Regions from separate parts of the Glycocaulis abyssi genome, predicted to be linked through region 3. Evidence: predicted binding sites of a transcription regulator. Region 3 holds the regulator's gene; each other region holds the start of a gene.
The links. Region 3 encodes LexA, which represses DNA repair genes until DNA is damaged. Its sites were predicted from a motif close to ATGTTCCNCTTGTGTTCC; they were not measured.
Positions count from the first base shown of each region.

Region 1: AB6B38_RS05225 (ROK family protein) is a predicted target of LexA. The motif match lies at 3,413-3,430, and genes of this name have one in related genera.
Region 2: uvrA (excinuclease ABC subunit UvrA) is a predicted target of LexA. The motif match lies at 5,502-5,519, and genes of this name have one in related genera.

Region 1 is NZ_CP163421.1:1,055,788-1,062,366, reverse strand. Features, by position in the region: gene AB6B38_RS05245 (beta-ketoacyl-ACP synthase III) at 1-204, opposite strand, end outside; gene AB6B38_RS05240 (hypothetical protein) at 362-571, opposite strand; gene AB6B38_RS05235 (DNA-3-methyladenine glycosylase I) at 583-1,161, opposite strand; gene AB6B38_RS05230 (DNA polymerase IV) at 1,227-2,495, opposite strand; gene AB6B38_RS05225 (ROK family protein) at 2,474-3,382, opposite strand; gene AB6B38_RS05220 (response regulator) at 3,560-3,925, shown strand; gene AB6B38_RS05215 (PleD family two-component system response regulator) at 3,943-5,304, shown strand; gene rpmG (50S ribosomal protein L33) at 5,353-5,520, opposite strand; gene AB6B38_RS05205 (hypothetical protein) at 5,751-5,978, shown strand; gene AB6B38_RS05200 (MFS transporter) at 5,992-6,579, opposite strand, start outside.
Region 2 is NZ_CP163421.1:997,151-1,003,729, reverse strand. Features, by position in the region: gene AB6B38_RS04930 (hypothetical protein) at 1-199, shown strand, start outside; gene AB6B38_RS04925 (hypothetical protein) at 277-1,317, shown strand; gene AB6B38_RS04920 (lysostaphin resistance A-like protein) at 1,323-2,330, shown strand; gene uvrA (excinuclease ABC subunit UvrA) at 2,547-5,438, opposite strand; gene AB6B38_RS04910 (hypothetical protein) at 5,553-5,726, shown strand; gene AB6B38_RS04905 (hypothetical protein) at 5,870-6,271, opposite strand; gene ssb (single-stranded DNA-binding protein) at 6,452-6,579, shown strand, end outside.
Region 3 is NZ_CP163421.1:726,482-733,060, forward strand. Features, by position in the region: gene gltX (glutamate--tRNA ligase) at 1-284, opposite strand, end outside; gene AB6B38_RS03630 (ComEC/Rec2 family competence protein) at 450-2,540, shown strand; gene lexA (transcriptional repressor LexA) at 2,571-3,242, opposite strand; gene trpC (indole-3-glycerol phosphate synthase TrpC) at 3,341-4,135, opposite strand; gene trpD (anthranilate phosphoribosyltransferase) at 4,148-5,164, opposite strand; gene AB6B38_RS03650 (aminodeoxychorismate/anthranilate synthase component II) at 5,161-5,748, opposite strand; gene AB6B38_RS03655 (divergent polysaccharide deacetylase family protein) at 5,841-6,579, shown strand, end outside.

The DNA.
Region 1 (6,579 bases), 330 kb from region 3:
ATAGCGTGATTTTATGCCCGATGCCTTCTCGATGAACTCGGCAGAAGAGGGGGTCAGCGCCTCCAGCTCGCCGCGTTCGATCTCGCCGGAATGCTGGGCGTTATAGCGCTCGGCATAGGCGTTATACGCCACGACCAGCTCTTCATTGGATATGGAATGGGGCGGCGTCCACAGACCTGTGGCGCGAATGACGGCTTCACTCATCGGTTTCCCCGAACGATTCCTGATCGCTATCTCATTACCCTAGCCTTCACACTGGTATGGTGTCGACCATTGTGAGGCGGGTGGTGGTTGGCCATAGCCGATTATGGCTCTGCGTGCATGTGGCTTGCACACAACAAAAGATGGCCTTTCGCGCGATTCAGCCGTTACGGCGGCCGCTGATGACGCGGTGAATGGGTTGCGGACGCTCGCGCACGACGCCGTCTCCGTCCGTGCACTGGTGTTCCAGAATGCCGGTAGCGCCGTGGCGTCCGCCCATCTCGCAAGTGCGGTCAAGCGCGTGGGCCGGTGGACGGTTGGCGCAGGCGGATAGTGTGAGAAGGCCAACGCCAAGAATGGCAAGTTTCAAGGCAGGTTTCATTATGACCTCGACAGGTTTTTCACTTCCTCATGGCGGTGACAGCTGACCAGATGGTCATTGACCAGCCCTGTTGCCTGCATGAAAGCATAGACGATGACGGGGCCGCAGAATTTGAAGCCTTCCTTCTTCAGTGCCTTGCTCATCGCCTGGCTGACCGGTGTTTCGGCGGGGACTTCCTTCATCGTGGAGAAACGGTTCTGCACCGGCTCGCCATCCACGAAGCCCCACAGATAGTCGCTGAAACCCTGCCCGCGCTCGCGCAAGGCGAGATACGCCTTTGCATTGCCTATCGAGGCTTCGATCTTGGCGCGCGAGCGGATGATGCCCGCATTGCCGAGCAAGCGGGCAATGTCGGCCTCGCCATAGCGCGCCAGCGTCTCCGGGTTGAAGCCGTCAAACGCCTCCAGAAATGCCTCGCGCTTGCGCAAAATGGTGATCCAGCTGAGGCCCGCCTGGAAGCCATCGAGGATCAGCTTGGCAAACAGCGCCTCGTCATCGCGCTCAGGCACGCCCCATTCGGTGTCGTGGTAATCGACATAGAGCGGGTCTTCGCCCGGCCAGGGACAGCGATGGATCATGTCGTGCATCCTTGTGTCGGTGGCCAGCCAAGCACCGAAGCGCCGGGCGGCCAAGTGAACAAACGCTAATTGTCCTTCAGGGAGCGCCCCTTGATGACGGCGGAGGGGCCAAAGCGGGCGCGGGCCTTGTCCATGGCGCGCTCGGCGGCGGCGCGTTTGGGCCCGTCCGGATCGAGAAGATCGCGCGCATCACCCGTGGCCGGTTCCAGATCGCTGAAACCTATGCCGATCAGCCGGTAGCGCGGGCCTTGGGCTTCCGCGCGCAACAGCTCGCGCCCGGTCCGGAACAGTGTGTCGGCCAGCTGGGCAGGCTGGGACAGGGTGCGCCGGCGTGTCAGTGATCTGAAGCCTTCCGTCTTCAGCTTCAGCGTGACAACGCGGCCCGCAATGCCTTGCGCCTTCATCCGGTCGGCCGCCCTCACGCAAAGCGGCCAGAGGCGCTTTTCCAGCTCGTCATGGCTGGCGATATCATCAAAGAAGGTGGTTTCAGCCGATACGCTCTTACGTTCCCCGTCGCGGGCGACCGTGCGGGTGTCGATGCCTTGCGCCAGCCGCCAGAGGCGCGCGCCCGACGGCCCGTGGCGGCGCATCAGCGCCTCCTCACCGCGGGCGATGACATCGCCCAGCGTTTTGAGCCCGTCGCGGTTCAGCGCCGCCGCAAAGGCCGGGCCGACGCCAAACACGCTCTGGACGGGGCGTGGACGCAGAAACTCTGCCGCCTCGGACTGGCCGATCACGGAAAACCCGTCCGGCTTGTCCAGCTCGGATGCCGTCTTGGCGAGAAACTTGTTATAGCTGAGGCCCACCGAGACAGTAACGCCCACGTCCGCCCTGATGCGCGCGGCCAGCTTCATCAGCGTGAGAGCGGGCGAAGCTCCATGCAGGCGCTGCGTGCCTGTCAGGTCGAGAAAGGCTTCGTCTATGGACAGCGGCTCCACCGCCGGCGTTACGTCCTCCATCATCTGGCGGATGCGCTTGCCCTCGGCTGCATAGACCTGCATGCGCGGGGGGATGACCACGGCATCCGGGCAGGCTTTGAGCGCCTTGAACATGGGCATGGCCGAGCGCACGCCGTGCAACCTTGCCACATAGCAGGCGGTGGCCACCACGCCGCGCTTGCCGCCGCCAATAATGACCGGCTGGTTGGCGAGGGACGGATCATCGCGCTTCTCGATGGAGGCGTAAAACGCATCACAATCGATATGGGCGATCGACAGCGTATCCAGCTCGTCATGGGCGAACGCCTTGCGCGAGCCGCACGCCCCGCATCGCGGCGGGCCCGCTGGCGCAAAACAGGTGCGGCAATATCCGCTCATCGCGCTTCCAGCGGCCATAGCCAGGCCGCCCCGCGCACGCCGGAGGAGTCGCCGTGCCGGTTCACCGCCACGCGGGTGCGGAACTCGTCGGTGAAGACGTGGGGCGCGAGGCGGGTTTCCAGATCGGCGGCCAGGCCGGGCAGGTTGGACAGCCCGCCGCCCAGCACGATCACGTCGGGGTCCAGCACATTGACGATGGTGGAGAGCGCGCGCGCCAGCCGGTCAGCGTGCCGGTCGAGCGTGGCCATCGCTTTCACGTCGCCTTGAGCGGCCTTTGCGGCAATCTGTTCTGCTGTGAGGCTTTCGCCCGTTACCCGCGCGTGGTCGCGGGCCAGCGCCGGGCCGGAGCACCAGCTTTCCACGCAGCCGAGGCGCCCGCACCCGCATTGCGGTCCGGGAATCTCGTCCGCTGAAGGGCGGGGCAGGGCGGTGTGGCCCCACTCGCCGGCGATAAGACCGCCGCCATCGTGGAGGCGTCCGCCGATGACGATGCCGCCGCCTACGCCCGTGCCTGCGATCACGCCAAACACGCAATGTGCGCCCGCGCCTGCGCCGTCCGTGGCTTCGGACAGGGCAAAGCAGTTCGCGTCATTGGCGCAGCGCACCTCCTGTCCCAGCGCGTCTGCCAGGTCGCGCTGCAGAGACTGGCCATTGAGATGGGAGGAGTTGGCATTGCGTACCAGCCCCGTGCGCGGATTGATCGAGCCGGGATGGCCGACCCCTATGCTCGCGGTTGTGCTGCCTGCGCTCTGGCGTATATCGGCGACAAGGGCGCGAATCGATTCGACGGCATCAGCGTAGCGGGACGCAGAGGCAATGCGCTTGCGGGTCAGAATGGTGCCGTCAGCGCCCAGCGCGATGGCTTCGGTCTTCGTGCCGCCCAGATCAACGCCGATGCGGATCATGCAGAATCCCCTGCCGGTCCTGATGTTGCCACGTTCTTATCTTGTTCCTTACCGGGTTCCTAGCGCCCGACTCATCGTTGATTAAGGAAAATGGTGTCTACTCGTCGGTGGATGGAAAAAGGTCCACGCCAAAGGCGGGGCAAATGGGGGAAGCGCGCGGTCGCCATGCTGCAGGTCATGTCCAAAAAAGTTCTGATCGTTGAAGATAACGAGCTGAACATGAAGCTTTTTCATGATCTGCTCGAGGCCCACGGCTACGAGACCTTCCAGACACGGGAGGGCTTGAAGGCCATTGATATGGCGCGCGAGCACCGCCCGGATCTTATCCTGATGGATATCCAGTTGCCGGAGGTCTCCGGTCTGGACGTCACCAAATGGCTGAAGAACGATGACGAGCTGGCCGATATCCCGGTTGTGGCCGTCACCGCCTTTGCGATGAAGGGTGATGAGGAGCGTATCCGCGAGGGCGGGTGCGAGGGCTATCTGTCCAAACCCATCACGGTGACGAGCTTTATCGAGACAATCCGGAAATTCATCGGGTAGGGAGGCGCAGGGAAGAGATGAGCGCGCGCATCCTCGTTGTCGATGATATCGAGACCAACAGGCGCTTGCTGGAAGCGCGCCTGTCGGCGGAATATTTTGATGTTGTGCTGGCGTCTTCCGGCCTCGAGTGCCTGGAAAAGGCGCGCGACACCATGCCGGACATGATCCTTCTGGACGTGATGATGCCGGGCATGGACGGGTTTGAAGCCTGCCGCCGCCTGAAGGCTGATGCCGCCACCCGCCATATCCCTGTCATCATGGTGACGGCGCTGGATCAGCGCGAGGACCGGGTGAAGGGGCTGGAAGCTGGCGCGGACGAGTTTCTCACCAAGCCGGTCAATGATGTTGCCCTGTTTGCGCGGGTGCGCTCGCTGCTGCGCCTCAAGGAAGTGCTCGACGAGCTGCGCCTGCGCCACGAGGCTACGCTGACCGATGATGGCGTTGAGGACGGTGATCTGGACGGCCCGGCGATTGTTATCGTGGCCGCTGGCGACAACATTGCCGCCGAGCGCCTGTCTGCCAAACTGCCCAAGGGTTTTGCGCCGCGCCCGATTGGCGATCCGGCAGGCGTGGTGAAGGCCGCGCGGGCAGGCGCCGAGCTGGTGCTGATCGATCTGGCGACGGCAAAGTTTGATGCGCTGCGGGTCTGCGCGCGCATCCGCTCTGACGCCGTAACCCGGCACACGCCGATCATCTGCGTTGTCGATCCCGACACGCCGCAGGACATGGTCCGTGCGCTGGATCTGGGGGTTAGCGATGTGGTGACGCGCCCGGTTGATCCGGGCGAGCTGGCGGCGCGCCTGAACACGCAGCTAAAGCGCAAGCGCTATGCCGAGCAGCTGCGTGAGCGTCTGGAAGAGAGCCTCGAGATGGCGGTCATTGATCCGCTGACCGGGCTTTATAACCGCCGCTATATGGGCTCACGCCTGCGTCAGGCGGTCGATGCATGGGAGGCGAGTGCCGAAACGGTCTCGGTCATCCTGTTTGATATCGACCATTTCAAGCGCATCAACGACACCTGGGGCCATCAGGCCGGTGATGAGGTGATACGTGCCTTTACCGAGCGGATGAACACCCAGCTGCGCGCGCTGGACATTGCCGGGCGTCATGGCGGCGAGGAGTTCATGGTGGTGCTGGCCGGTGCCACCCAGCGCGAAGCCACGGAAGCGGCAGAGCGCGTGCGGGCGGCCATCGCGCGCACGCCTTTCCGGATTTCCAGCGCCGGGGTCAGCGTGGACGCGACCACCAGCGCGGGCGTAGCCGAGATCATGCATGGCGATACGCCAGAACGCCTTGTCGCGCGCGCCGATGCCGCGCTCTATCAGGCCAAGGCAGCGGGCCGCAATCAGGTGATGGTGGCACAGAAAAAGGCCGCGTGAGCATCACGCGGCCTTCCTCAAATCGGCAAATGCGATAAAGGGGCAGATCTACTTGATCTTGCCTTCCTTGAACTCGACATGCTTGCGCGCGACCGGATCGTACTTTTTCAGCACGAGTTTCTCGGTCATGGTGCGCGCGTTTTTCTTGGTCACGTAGAAGTAACCCGTGCCAGCCGTCGAATTGAGGCGGATCTTGATGGTTGTCGGCTTGGCCATGTCACTCACCTGAAACTGGATTGCCGCGCCAGACCGGACCTGACGCTTCGCGAGCGCGCGAAAATACGCATGTTCGCTAGGGTGTCAATGGCGCTGTGTGCTCAGGCGCGCCAGCTTCTCAGCGCGATGGGCAGCGAAAAAGTGACGAACGGCTGATGAAACCGTATACTCACCTTGCGGCGTTGTTGATTGGCGTGATTTGCGCAAGTCAGGCGCTCAGGACAAGGCATATGGCAGACAACGTTACAAACGAGCTATTGCTGGAACATCTCAAGGCATTGCGGACCCAGGTGGGAACGCTGCAGAACGACATGTCTGACGTGAAGACCAGCCTTATCAGCCTGCGCCAGCACCTGACGGCATTCATGTCTACCGATGCCGCGCATGAGGGGGCGCTTGCTTCGCTGCAGGCGCGCTTGAACCGTATCGAACGCCGGCTGGAAATCTCCGAAACCTGATCGCCGGTGCTTCTCAGCGCCGCCAGCTTCTCAGCGCGATGGGCAGATAGATCGCCGCGATCACGCTCAGTGCCAGCAGGAAGCCGTGCGGGTTGATCCAGTCCATGGCCATTCCGCCCAGTGGCGGCCCGACCAGCGACCCTGAACCGTAGGCGAAGATGAAGGCGGCATTGGCGGCGGCGAGCTGGCCCGCCTGAACCCGTTCACCAATTACCGACAGGCCAACTGTGTAATAGGCGCTGGCAAGGCCGACATAGAGGAAGATGAGCGGGAAGAGGGCAAAGCCGAACCCGCTCGACGCAATGATGAAGAGCGGTACGGCCACGGCTGCCAGCGTAATCAGCGCCAGCGTGCGCATGCGTCCGGCCCGGTCGGCGAAGTTGCCGATCGGTATCTGCAGGCACAGCGCGCCCAGTGCGCCGGTCGTCATCAACAGGCCGATGAGTGTGGTCGTCAGTCCGGTGCGTTCGCCATAGACAGGCATCAGGGCAAAGAAGCTGTTCTCCAGCGCACCGAACAGAAACCCGGCAAGGATCGCTGCGGGAGCCAGACGTGCCGTGGTGAGCATGGCCAGCGGGCTGCCTTCATCCCGGCTGGGCGG
Region 2 (6,579 bases), 270 kb from region 3:
CATCGCGCTGCTGGCCGCCTTTGCCTTCCTTGTCGAGGGCGCAACCGGCTACAACCCGGCACAAGGCGTACGCGCTGACACGCTCGATCCCGTCGTCATTGCGCTGTTGCGCGCAGTGCTGGTCGGCGGCTCGGTGGCGTTCGTACTGACGCCCCTGATGGGCCTGCATGCCCGCCTCTACATGAAATTTGCGTCATAAACGCCTGATAGACGGTGGCGCGTTCACGGGCGCGTGATACGTTCCGGCCATATCGGCACTGGGCAGGGACAATCACCATGACCACCACCACAGACGCGAAGTACGATTTCACCAGCGCGGCCTTCTGGTTTTTCAAATGCGTAGGCCGCAATCCGGGCGGCGCGTTCACGATCGCGCTGTGGCAGATCATCGCCTATGGGGTGATAGTCGGCACCCTGCTGGTTTTCGGCCTGCCTGCCATCCAGTCCATTCTGGAACTGGCCGCCACAACAAACGATCCCGATCCGAGCGATGTGTTTGCCGCCGCGGGGACATTGCTGGCCCTCTCACCGGTGATCGTGATCGCCTCGCTTGTTGTCGCGCTGATGGCGCAAGCCGCCTGGCTGCGGCTGATGACGCGCAACGAGGTGGCGGGCGGCATTCCCTTCCGCCTGGGCGCAGACGAGGGCCGCCTGCTGCTGGTCAATCTGTGCCTGGTGGCGTTCGTGATCGCGGGCTATGTCGCGGGTGCGCTGTTCTTCGGGCTGATTGTTGTCACCACCATGGGCATCAATTCCGCAGCCGATGGCGCGCTATGGGCGGCTCTGCTCAACGGGCTGATCTGGTTTATCGCGGTGGTCGGTTTTGTGGTGGCGGCGATCATCATCTGCGTGCGGTTTGCCGCTGGTCCGGCGCTCACCGTGCGCCAGAAGGGCTTTCGCCTGTTCCACTCCTTTGCGGCGACGAAGCGCATAGTGGGCTGGCTGGTGCTGACCTATTTCGTGCTGATTCTTATCGCGATTGGCGGCTCGATGGTCCTCTCCATTGTCCAGCAGATTGCCGTGATGGGCGGCATGATGGGGGCGATGGCGCCGTTCTGGGCTGATCTGATGAGCGGTGTGGACCCGGACCCGCAGCAGGTCCGCGAGATGATTGCCAGCATCCTCACCAGCCCGGCGGCCATTATCGCCCTGTGCGTGATGGTCTTCGCTCAGCTGGTGTTCCAGATCGCGTTTGAAGGGTTGTGGCATGGCGTCGGCGCCTACGCGGCCGTGCGCCATGATGGCGGCGATGGCCCGGTGGAGACCGATCTCGCCGCACCGGCCGAGTCGGTCGGCAACGCGCCGTCAGAGGGCTGATACGCATGGCTGAGCAGGCTCTCGTCCCGCCGAGCTGGCAGGCGCTCTACGCCCCGTGGGCACCCGCATCGCGGCGCAGCTATGGCTGGTCAACGCCGTTTATCCTGATCCTCACCTACGCCATTTCCGCCATCCCCCTGGTGATTCTCATGGCGGTGGCCGCTGCCGGCGCGCCGGGCGGGCTGGAGGCCGTGGCCGAACAGGGCGAGGCGGCGGTTTCCGGCGATGTCATGCTGCCGGGCATACTCATGCAGTTCGCCCTGTGGGCGGCGCTCATCATCGTGTGGGCGAAGGCGTTTGAACGGCGCAGTTTCGCGTCGATGGGCTTTACGGCCAATCGCTGGCTGGCGCGCTATCTGCGCGGTCTTGCCATCGGTGTGGGCCTTGTCGTGCTGCTGGGCGGGGTGATGGCCGCGCTCACCGCAATTGCGCCCGGCGCGGTGCCGGAGGAGATGCGCGACATGACCGGGCCCGATGATGCCGACTGGGCGGTGCTGGCGGGCGGAGCCTTTATCGGGTTTGCCCTGTTTGCGATTATCACCTTCCTCATTCAGGGCGGGGCGGAGGAGGTCATCTTCCGCGGCTGGCTGATGAGCACGCTGACCGCGCGCTGGGGCGCGGTGGCGGCCATTATCGGCTCCAGCGTGATCTTTGGCGCCTTCCATCTGCATGTGATGGTGTCCGGCGTCGCCTATGGCCTGATGGCCGTGTTCGGGATTGCCGCGACGGGGCTGTTTTTCGCGCTCTACGCCTATGCCGAGCGCGGGGTGTGGGGCGCAGCCGCTGCCCACGGCACGTTCAACGCGGCGGCGGTCCTGATGCCGCTGGCGATGATGCAGGTGAGCGAGCCGGAGCGCACACCGGGCGATCTCTTCGCCGAGGTGCTGGAGCGGGCGACCGGCATGGCGGGCGTGGAAGCTACGGAGGTCGGCCCGCACCTGCTGGTCCAGCCGGGCGTGTTTCTCACGCTTAGCCTGATCGTGTTCCTGCGTATGCGGGCGAGGAAGGCGTAGGGGGCTTCCATTGCGTTGAAACCCCGGACGCGCAGCGATCCGGGCCTCCGTTTGAGGGGCTTTTCCCTCGTCCTTCGAGACGTTCGCTTCGCTCACCCTCAGCATGAGGGAAAAGCACAACCCTAGCCCTCATCCTGAGGAGGCCGAAGGCCGTCTCGAAGGACGAGGGCTGATTGTGCATCCGGCGCTGCGCTTGGCCGGGAGTTCAGAAGCCCGCTAACCCGCCTTCTGTTTCAACGCTTTCTGGCGGGCCATGTCGCGCTCCAGCACGGGCTTGAGATAGCGCCCGGTCCAGCTTCTCTCCACGCCTGCGACGTGTTCGGGCGTGCCGGCCGCGACGATCTCGCCGCCGCCATCGCCGCCTTCCGGGCCGAGATCGATGATCCAGTCAGCGGTCTTGATGACATCGAGATTATGCTCGATCACGATCACCGAATTGCCCTGCTCTACCAGCTCGTGGAGCACTTCGAGCAGCTTCTTCACGTCCTCGAAATGAAGCCCTGTGGTCGGCTCATCAAGGATGTAGAGCGTGCGGCCCGTGGCGCGTTTGGAGAGCTCCTTGGAGAGCTTCACCCGCTGCGCCTCGCCGCCTGAAAGCTGGGTGGCGGGCTGGCCGACCTTCACATAGCCAAGGCCCACACGTTTCAAGGTTTCCATCTTGTCGCGCACCGACGGCACGGCCTGGAAGAAGTCGGCGGCCTCCTCCACCGTCATGTCCAGCACCTCGGCAATGGATTTGCCCTTGAAGGTCACTTCCAGCGTCTCGCGGTTGAAGCGCGCGCCGTGGCACACATCGCAGGTGACATAGACATCGGGCAGGAAGTGCATCTCGATCTTCACCACCCCGTCGCCCTGACACGCCTCGCAGCGCCCGCCCTTCACATTGAAGGAGAAGCGGCCCGGCTTGTAGCCGCGCGTCTTGGACTCCGGCAGGCCGGCAAACCAGTCGCGGATGGGCGTGAACGCGCCGGTATAGGTCGCCGGGTTGGAGCGCGGCGTGCGGCCAATGGGCGACTGGTCGATATCGATGATCTTGTCGAGGAATTCCAGCCCTTCCACCGTCTCGTGCGGGGCAGGGACCGCGCTTGCGCCGTTTAGCTTGCGCGCGGCTGCCTTGTAGAGCGTTTCCAGCGTCAGGGTGGACTTGCCGCCGCCCGACACGCCCGTGACGCAGGTGAAGACGCCCAGCGGAAACTCCGCCGTCACGTCTTTGAGGTTATTGCCGCTCGCGCCTGTCACTTTCAGCACGCGCTTCTTGTCGATCTTGCGGCGTTTTTCCGGCACCTCGATCATGCGCGCGCCGGAGAGATATTGCCCGGTCAGGCTTTTCGGATTGGCGCGGATGTCTTCCGGCTTGCCTTGCGCCACCACTTCGCCGCCATGCACTCCGGCAGCGGGCCCCAGATCGACCACATAATCGGCCGTCTCGATAGCTTCCTCGTCATGCTCCACCACGATCACGGTATTGCCGAGATCGCGCAGGCCCCGAAGGCTTTCCAGCAGACGCGAGTTATCGCGCTGGTGCAGGCCGATAGAGGGCTCATCGAGCACGTAGAGCACGCCGGTCAGGCCCGACCCGATCTGGCTGGCAAGGCGGATGCGCTGGCTCTCTCCGCCCGACAGCGTGCCGGAGGCTCGGCTGAGCGTGAGATAATCCAGCCCCACATCGACCAGGAATCGCAGACGGTCACGGATCTCTTTCAGGATACGCCGGGCGATCTCCTGTTCCTTGTCGGTCAGGCGTTCCTCGATATTGGAAAACCAGCTGAGCGCCTCGCGGATGGAGTGTTCACCGGCCTGCGAGATGTCATAGCCGCCGATCTTCACCGCCAGCGCTTCGGGCTTCAGGCGCTTGCCGTGGCAGGTCTCGCAAGGCTGGTTGGACTGGAAGCGGCCCAGCTCCTCGCGCACCCAGGCGGAGTCCGTCTCGCGCCAGCGCCGCTCCAGATTGGGGATTACCCCTTCAAACGTCTTGGTGGTGGAGAACTGGCGCAGGCCATCTTCATAGGTGAACTTGATCTTGTCGGCGGTGCCGTAAAGCACGGTGCGCTGGAACTTCTCCGGCAATGTGCGCCATGGCTTGTGCATGTTGGCGCCATAATGGTCGGCCAGCGCCTGCAAGGTCTGCTGGTAGAGCTTGGAGGTGCCACGGCTCCACGGCGCAACCGCGCCCTCATACAGGCTCTTTTCCCGGTCCGGGACGATCATCGCCTCATCAAACTTCAGGCTGACGCCGAGGCCATCACAGGCCGGGCACGCGCCGAACGGATTGTTGAAGGAGAACAGGCGCGGCTCGATTTCCTCGATGGTGAAGCCGGTCTCCGGGCAGGCGAATTTTTCCGAGAAGATGATGCGCTCCGGCGCGCCTTTGTCATCGGTCTTGTCGGCAAATTCGGCCATGGCGAGGCCGTCGGCGAGGCGCAGGGCGGTCTCCAGGCTGTCGGCCAGGCGCTGCTCCAGCCCCTCGCGGATGGCCACCCGGTCCACCACCACGTCAATGTCGTGCTTGAACTTCTTGTCGAGTTCGGGGGCTTCTTCCAGCGTGTAATAGGTGCCGTCCACCTTCACCCGCTGGAAGCCCTGCTTCATCAGCTCGGCGAACTCCTTGCGGTATTCGCCCTTGCGCCCGCGCACGATAGGCGCCAGCAGGTAGAGCCGCGTGCCATCCTCCAGCGCCATCAGCCGGTCGACCATCTGGGAGACGGTCTGCGAGGTGATGGGCAGGCCCGTGGCGGGTGAGTAGGGGATGCCGACGCGCGCCCACAGAAGGCGCATATAGTCATAGATCTCGGTGACCGTGCCGACCGTCGAGCGCGGGTTTTTCGAGGTGGTCTTCTGCTCGATGGAGATCGCTGGCGAGAGACCCTCGATGGAGTCCACATCCGGCTTGCTCATCAGCTCCAGGAACTGGCGCGCATAGGCCGAAAGGCTCTCCACATAGCGGCGCTGGCCCTCGGCATAGATGGTGTCGAACGCCAGCGAGGACTTGCCCGACCCGGACAGGCCGGTGAACACGATCAGCTCGTCGCGCGGCAGGTCGACTGACACGTCTTTGAGATTATGCTCGCGCGCGCCGCGCACCGAAATATGCTTCAAAGGGTCGGCCATGGGGGAGAGCTTTCATGGAATCGGCGTTCTGCCGATATAAGCCCTATTCCGCCAGGTTCATCAAGAACAAATAGCGAACATTATTCAGGAGCTGCATTAAGGCAGCCTACAGCCTTGCTGGCGCGCCTCGTCTTCGAGGTCAGACAAATCGGCACCGATCTCGGCAAGCTCACGGCGCAATCTGATTTCTTCAGCATAGATTCGAGCGGACACGCGAAGCTGTTCGGCGGCTCCAAACGCGCCGATCAGGCCGAAAATCAGGCTGACAGGACCCGACGCCAAGAATAGGCCCGCGCCTCCGAGTATGGCGACTATACCGGGCGTACGATGGCCTTTGAGCCCTTCCAGCCTGCCGTAAACTGTTGCGGAACGGAGCGACAGGACGTGAAATTCCTCGCGGATACGGGGGGCCGGCCAATTATGAAACGGTCTCACTCGCTGCGGCTTCCCTCGCCGTGTTCCATGGCTTGAGCTGCGAGCATGGCGCGCCTCTGTAAACGCAGCGCTTCGAGCTGAAGAATGCGCCGCCGGGCCGCCTGTGCAGTGGAAACTCCATAGAATCCAAATCCTGCTGCGACGATGACAACGCCTAGCAGCATTCTTCCCGGCTGTATCTCAGCGATAGGTAGTCCAGAATTGAATGCCGCCATCAATGCGAGGACGCCTAACCCCGCAAGCAGAACCGCGTTGGGAGCAACCAGCCGCCACGGGTCGAACCGCTGTTCTTTCTGCAGTGCATGCTCCATCTCCAGCATCCGGTCGAGAATACTTGCTATCCTCGCATTGTGCGGAGACGCCGGATCCGGCTCAAACGAGAAGTGGGTGTCGCTCATGCAATTTATTATAAGGTATGGCTGCGCCAATAGCTACACGGGCCTTGAGTCAGTCTCTGCATGGACACCCCGGCAGTGATGGAGTGAGATGCGCTCGAAAATTCACCTGGCGACTCGCCCGTTGACGGGCGGAACAATATGTGAACATTTTAGAGAAAAGCGCAAGCACGGGGTTTGGATATGGCAGGCAGCATCAACAAGGTCATCATTATCGGCAATCTGGGCGCTGACCCGGAGGTCAAGGCCATGCCGTCCGGTGACCGGATGGCGAAATTTCCCGTCGCGACGTCTGAGACCTGGCGCGACAA
Region 3 (6,579 bases):
ACGACCAGCTCTTCGGCCACTTCGCGGTGCCGGTCGGCGCGCGCATGCTGGGACACGGCATCGCCATCCCATTCCAGGCCCAGCCAGCTCATGCCGGCCAGAATCGCATCCACGGCTTGTGTGGTGGAGCGCTCGCGGTCGGTATCTTCAATTCGCAGCTTGAATTGACCACCCGCCTGGCGCGCAAAAAGATAGTTGAACAAGGCGGTACGCGCCCCTCCGATATGGAGGAAGCCGGTGGGCGAGGGCGCAAAGCGCGTGATGATGTCTTGTCTGTTTTGCACGTGCGAGATGTTGCTGCGCTGCGAAGGAGCGGGATGATTAGCATGTTAGGCACGTAAAGAGATAGTCTCACCGCTGAAGTGACAACACAGGGTGGCTGCATGCGCCGCTACATCCACGCGGTACGGGCGTCAATCAGGCGGGAATGCAGCCCGGCGTCGGGCGGCATGGCCGCGGCACTGAGCCGTCTTTTGCAACCTGTATTGCCGTCAAGGGCCGTCCGTCCGGCCGATCTGATCTTGTGGGTGCCGCTTGCTGCAGGGCTGGGTGCGGCGGTCTATCTCTCCGTCCCTATTGAGCCCGATGCGGCGCTGATCCCTGTATTCTGGCTGTCCGCCCTGATCTGCCTTGCCGCCGGTCTGTTGCTGACGGCGCGGCCCGCTCTGCTGGCGGCGGTGGTGCTGAGTGCGTGCGCGCTGGCGGGCCATGCCCATGTTCACAGCCGGACGCTGTCCCTTGCCCCGCCCCATATCGAGATCAGCGACCGCGCCCGCACCGTGACGGGCTGGGTGGAGCGCATTGAGCGCCGGGGGCGTTCGGGGCGCGTGCTGCTGCGTGTCGACAGCCTCCAGCGCGCCGATACGGCGCCTTACCGGGTGCGCCTGCGGATCAATACCGAAACCCTGACCCCCGGCGATGGCATTCGCGTCAGCGCTGTCCTGTCGCCTCCGCGCGGACCTGCGGCGGCGGGCGGCTATGACGGTGCGCGGGCGGCCTGGTACCAGCGGGTTGCGCTCTCAGGATTTTCCATCTCCCAGCCCCAGCCGGAAGACATTGCCGGAGCCGAGAGCCAGCGGGCGTTTCTGGCGTGGCGATGGCGGCTGGCGCAGCGCATTTCCGATGCAGCCGGGCCAAACTCAGGACCGGTCATCGCCGCGCTGCTGACCGGGGAGCGCTCAGGCGTCACCGAGGCCCATGCCGAGGCGTTGCGGCTGTCCGGTCTTGGTCATCTGCTGGCCATATCAGGCATGCACATGGCGCTGCTGGCCGGCGGTATTTACTTCGCTGTGCGCTGGCTCATCGCCTCGATTGAACCCTTCGCCCGTGCGCACGATCCGCGAAAGCCCGCAGCGCTGATCGCGCTTCTCGCCGCCCTTGGCTATCTGCTGCTGTCGGGCGGCGCTATCTCCACCCAGCGCGCCTTCGTCATGGCTGCGGTCATGTTCACGGCGATACTGATAGGCCGCAGAGCGGTGTCGTTTCAGTCGCTTGCACTGGCCGCACTCATCATCATCGCGTTCAACCCGGAAAGCGTGATCGAGCCGGGTTTCCAGATGAGCTTTGCTGCCACCGCCGCCCTGATCGCCGTCTACGAAGCCTGGCAGAGGTGGCGGATCACCCGCGACATGGCCGATTATGGCTGGTTTGCGCGCGTACAGGCGGCGTTTACAGGGCTCGCCGTGACCAGCCTTGTGGCGGGCAGCGCAACCGGGCTGTTTGCCGCCTTCCATTTCCAGCGCATGGCCGCCTATGGGTTTGGCGCAAACCTTGTCGCCATGCCGGTATTCAGCTTCTGGGTGATGCCGGCCGGCGTCGTGGGGCTGCTCTTGGCCCCATTCGGGCTGGAAGGCTTGCCGTTGATGATAAGCGCTATGGGCATGGATATCGTGCTGGCCATCGCGACATGGACGTCATCGCTGCCCGGCGCCGCCTTGCCTGCGCTGGCACCGGGCGGGATCGTGCTAGGTCTCTACGCGACCGGGTTTGCACTGGCCACGCTGGGGCGCGGGCTGGTGCGGGTGGCCGGAATTCCGTTTGCTGCCGGGGCATTGTCCCTATGGGCGTTGCAGGCCCCGCCGGACATGATGATTACCTCGTCTGGCGTTCTGGTTTCGAGAAGCATTTCGAGTGAAACCGGCGAGCGTCTGGACTGGCAGGTCAGTGACCGCCGCCGTGGCCGGTTTGAGGCAGGCGTACTGTTGCAGCGTGCCGGAACCGGGCTCAGCACCGCGCCGCGCGGCGATTATGCGTGCGATCCGCTGGGCTGTCTTGTCGTCACGGCCGAGGGGCTGCGTGTAGCGGTCAGCGAGCATCCCGCCTCGCTGGAGGAAGACTGCGTACGCGCAGACCTGGTGGTCGCGCGCGGCACGGTAAGCGCCTGGCAGAAGCGCCGTTGCGCGGTGCCGGTTCTGGACGATGCGGCCCGCGCAGAGTTGGGCAGCGCCGAATTCTGGGTCCGTGACGGGCGCATCATCCGCCTTCGCGGTGCCAATGATGGCAGCGCAGCCCGCGTCTGGGGACGCGAGCGGGAGAGCTAGCTGCCTTTTCCCGCCCTCGGCTCCAAAGGGTCAGTGATAGCGGCGGATCAGCCCGACCAGGCGGCCCTGAACCTGTACCCGGTCCGGCCCGAAAATGCGGGTTTCATAGGCCGGGTTGGCGGCTTCAAGAGCAATCGACCCGCCCTTGCGGCGGATGCGTTTCAGCGTAGCTTCCTCATTATCCACGAGTGCCACGACAATCTCGCCATTATTGGCGGTATCACCGCGGCGGATGATGACAAAATCACCGTCGAGAATGCCTGCTTCGATCATGGAATCGCCTTCGACCTCCAGCGCGAAATGCTCGCCCGAAGACACCATCTGGGAGGGAACGCCAAACCGGTCGGTTTCGTGCTGGATCGCCTCGATCGGTACGCCGGCTGCGATTCTGCCCAGCAGCGGTACATCAACCGAATCTGTTTCCATTTCCCGGCGCGCGAAATTGCCGCTGACCACATTGCTGGCCGGATTGACGCGCGGCGCTGAGGCATCGGGGAGTTTGAGCACTTCGAGCGCGCGGGCGCGGTGGGCAAGACGGCGAATGAAGCCGCGCTCCTCCAGCGCGCTGACCAGACGGTGCACACCGGATTTCGACGCCAGCTGCAAAGCCTCTTTCATCTCGTCAAAAGAAGGAGAAACGCCATCCTCGGACAGGCGCTTGTGAATGAAGAGCAGAAGCTCGTGTTGTTTGCGGGTCAGCATGAGGGGGTCTGATCTCCAGTCAACAAAGGAACAAAGCCAGAAAGGCCACGGTTTGTTCTACGCCTGTTCCGCTCGCCCGTCAAGGGTTGTGCCCGCTCTCACGCGAAGTTCATCAGCGTTTTCACCGCTGCGGCAACATCGGCCTGGCGCATCAGGCTTTCACCGACCAGCAGGGCTTTTGCGCCGGACCGGCGCACGCGCTCAGCGTCATCGGCGTTGAAAATCCCGCTTTCGGCGACCAGGAAGCGGTCATCCGGCACCGAGGCGCTCAGCGCCTCGAATGTGGCCAGCGTCACGTCGAACGTGCGCAGATTGCGGTTATTGATGCCGATCAGCGGCGAGGGCAGGGCGAGCGCCCGCTCCAGCTCTGCGCGGTCATGCACCTCGATAAGGGCATCCATATTCCAGTGCGCGGCCTCCGCCACCAGATCGGCGGCAAGGGCGTCGTCCACGGCCGCCATGATGACGAGAATGCAGTCAGCCCCCAGCGCGCGCGATTCTGCCACCTGCCACGGATCGTAGAGGAAGTCCTTGCGCAATACGGGCAGGGACACGGCCGCGCGCGCCTCTACAAGATGGTGGTCGGCTCCCTGAAAGCTTTCGGTATCGGTGAGGATGGAGAGGCAGGCCGCGCCGCCCGCCTCATAGGCGCGGGCAAGGGCTGGCGGGTTGAAATCAGCGCGGATCAGGCCGCGTGAGGGGCTTGCCTTCTTGATCTCCGCGATCAGGGCCAGCCCATCTGCGGCTTGCCGGGATTGCAGGTTATCAAGAAAGCCGCGCACTGGCGGCGCAGCCTGGGCCTTTTCCGATATCTGCGCATAGCTCAGGGCCGCCTTGCGGCGCGCGGTGTCAGCGCGCTTGTAGACGCCGATGCGCTCCAGCGTGTCAGTCATGGGCGGCATTCCTCAGGTGTTGGTAATCTGGACGAGCTTTTCCAGCGTGGCGGCGGCGCGGCCATCGTCGATGGCGGCGGCTGCCAGTGCCACCCCGTCTTTGAGGCCCTCTGCCTTTCCGGCAAGCACCAGCGCGGCGCTGGCATTGAACAGCACGATATCGCGGTAAGGCCCCTTTTCGCCTTGTAGCAGGCGGTGCAGGGCTGCGGCATTCTCGGCCGGTTCCCCGCCCTTGAGATCATCGAGGCTCGCGCGGGGCAATCCTGCATCTTCAGGCGTGACGGTAAACTCGCGCACGCTGCCATCAGCCTCCAGACTCGCAATATGGGTCGCGCCGGTGGTGGTGATCTCGTCGAGGCCGTCTTCGCCATGGACGATCCAGGCCCGTTCGGCGCCCAGATCGCGCAAAGCCTGCGCCATCGGCACCAGCCAGCGCCGGTCGAACACGCCCAGCAGCTGGCGGCGCGTGCCGGCCGGATTGGATAGCGGACCCAGCAGGTTGAACACGGTGCGCACGCCCAGCGTCTTGCGTGCCGGGGCCACGTGGCGCACCGCGCCGTGATGGGCCTGCGCGAACAGGAAGGCGACGCCAGCCTCTTTCAGCGCGCGTTCGGTCTGCTCTGGTGAGGCCATCAGATTGACGCCGGACGATTCCAGCACTTCTGCCGAGCCCGACTTTGATGATGCGGCCTTGTTACCGTGCTTTGCGACAACCGCTCCGGCGCTGGCGGCGACCAGTGCGGCGGCGGTGGAGATATTCCAGGTTCCCCGTGCGTCGCCGCCAGTTCCGCACGTGTCGATGGCATCAGCAGGCGCGGTGATGGAGCGCATGCGCGCGCGCATGGCGCGTGCGCCGGTTGCCAGAACGCCCGGATTCTCGCCAATGGCGGCCAGACCAATCAGGAAGCCGCCAATCTCCGCCGGATCAGCCTCCCCGTCCATCAGCGCGTCAAAGGCCGCCTCCAGCGCGTGCGTGGATGGCAGATTCCCGCCCGCCAGGGCGGATATGGCCGGGCGCATCTGGCTCATGCGGCTTTGCCTGTCCGGCGCGGGATTTCGCCCAGAAAGTTCTTCAACAGGGTGTGGCCGTGTTCGGAGGCGATGGATTCAGGGTGGAACTGGACGCCATGCACGGGCCGGGAGCGGTGACGCAGCCCCATGATCTCGCCGTCAGCCGTGCGGGCATTGACGATCATGTCGCTGGTTTGCGGCAGCTCGACGGCCAGTGAGTGGTAGCGCGTTGCGGCGAAGGGCGAAGGCAGGCCGGCAAACACGCCCGTAGCGTCATGCGTGATCGGGCTGGTCTTGCCGTGCATGATCTCGCGCGCCTGCACCACCTTGCCGCCATAGACCTGTCCCATCGCCTGATGGCCAAGGCACACGCCAAGAATTGGCAGATCCGCCGGTGCCTCGCGCAGTACATCAAGGCACATGCCCGCGCGGTCAGGGTCGCACGGTCCGGGCGACAGGACGATAGCCTCAGCACCCAGCGCCAGCGCGTCCGCAGCGCTCATCGCATCATTGCGGATCACGCGGGTCTGCGCGCCGAGCTCCTGGAAATAGTGAACCAGGTTGAAGGTGAAGCTGTCGTAATTGTCGATGATTAGCAGCATGTCTGGGCGGTCCATATTGCGGCGCGGCAAGGCAATCTAGTCGGGCAATGCAAGGCCGCCAACGTTTGCGACTCACCTTATGCATGATTTTCATGTCCTCGCCCGCAACCAGCGTCATCCACATGGCCAGCGCCGCCGCCGCGGCGATGCTGCTGCTTGCCGGGTTGGCGTTTCAGCTGGGCAACCGGGATGCGGTGGAGCCTGCCGCGCAACCGGCAGACAGGACCGCACACGCAGAGCCTATGGTTGATCTGGCACCAGCCCTGCCGGACGCGGCTTTGCCATCTCTTTCCGGTGCCATGCCCGTAGCTGCGGGCTCCCGGCCCATGCTGGCCGTCATCATTGACGATATCGGGCCGGACCGGGCGGTGGCCGATGCGTTTATCGGCGCTGGTCTGCCCATCACGCTGTCTATCCTGCCATTTGCGCAGGCCGCGCCGGAGATTGCGCGTGCGGCGTCGCGCGAAGGTCTGGAGGTGTTCTTGCACCTGCCAATGGAGCCGGTAGGTCTGGCAGACCCCGGCCCCAATGCGCTGATCCGTGCGCATGATGCGGCGGAGATGTCCCGCAGGCTCGGCTGGGCGCTGTCGCGTGTGCCGGGCGCGGCCGGTTTCAACAACCACATGGGCAGCGCCATGACCGCAGACGCGGCGGCCATGGAGCGGGTGTTTGAATCCCTTCGCGGGTCGCAGCTGATCTTCGTCGATTCGCTCACCCATCCGCGCAGCGTGGCAGCCGGCGCAGCAGCGCGCGCGGGCCTTCCGGCGCTGCGCCGCGACATTTTTCTCGATCATGTGCGGACGCGCGAGGCAGTAGACGCGGCGATTGATC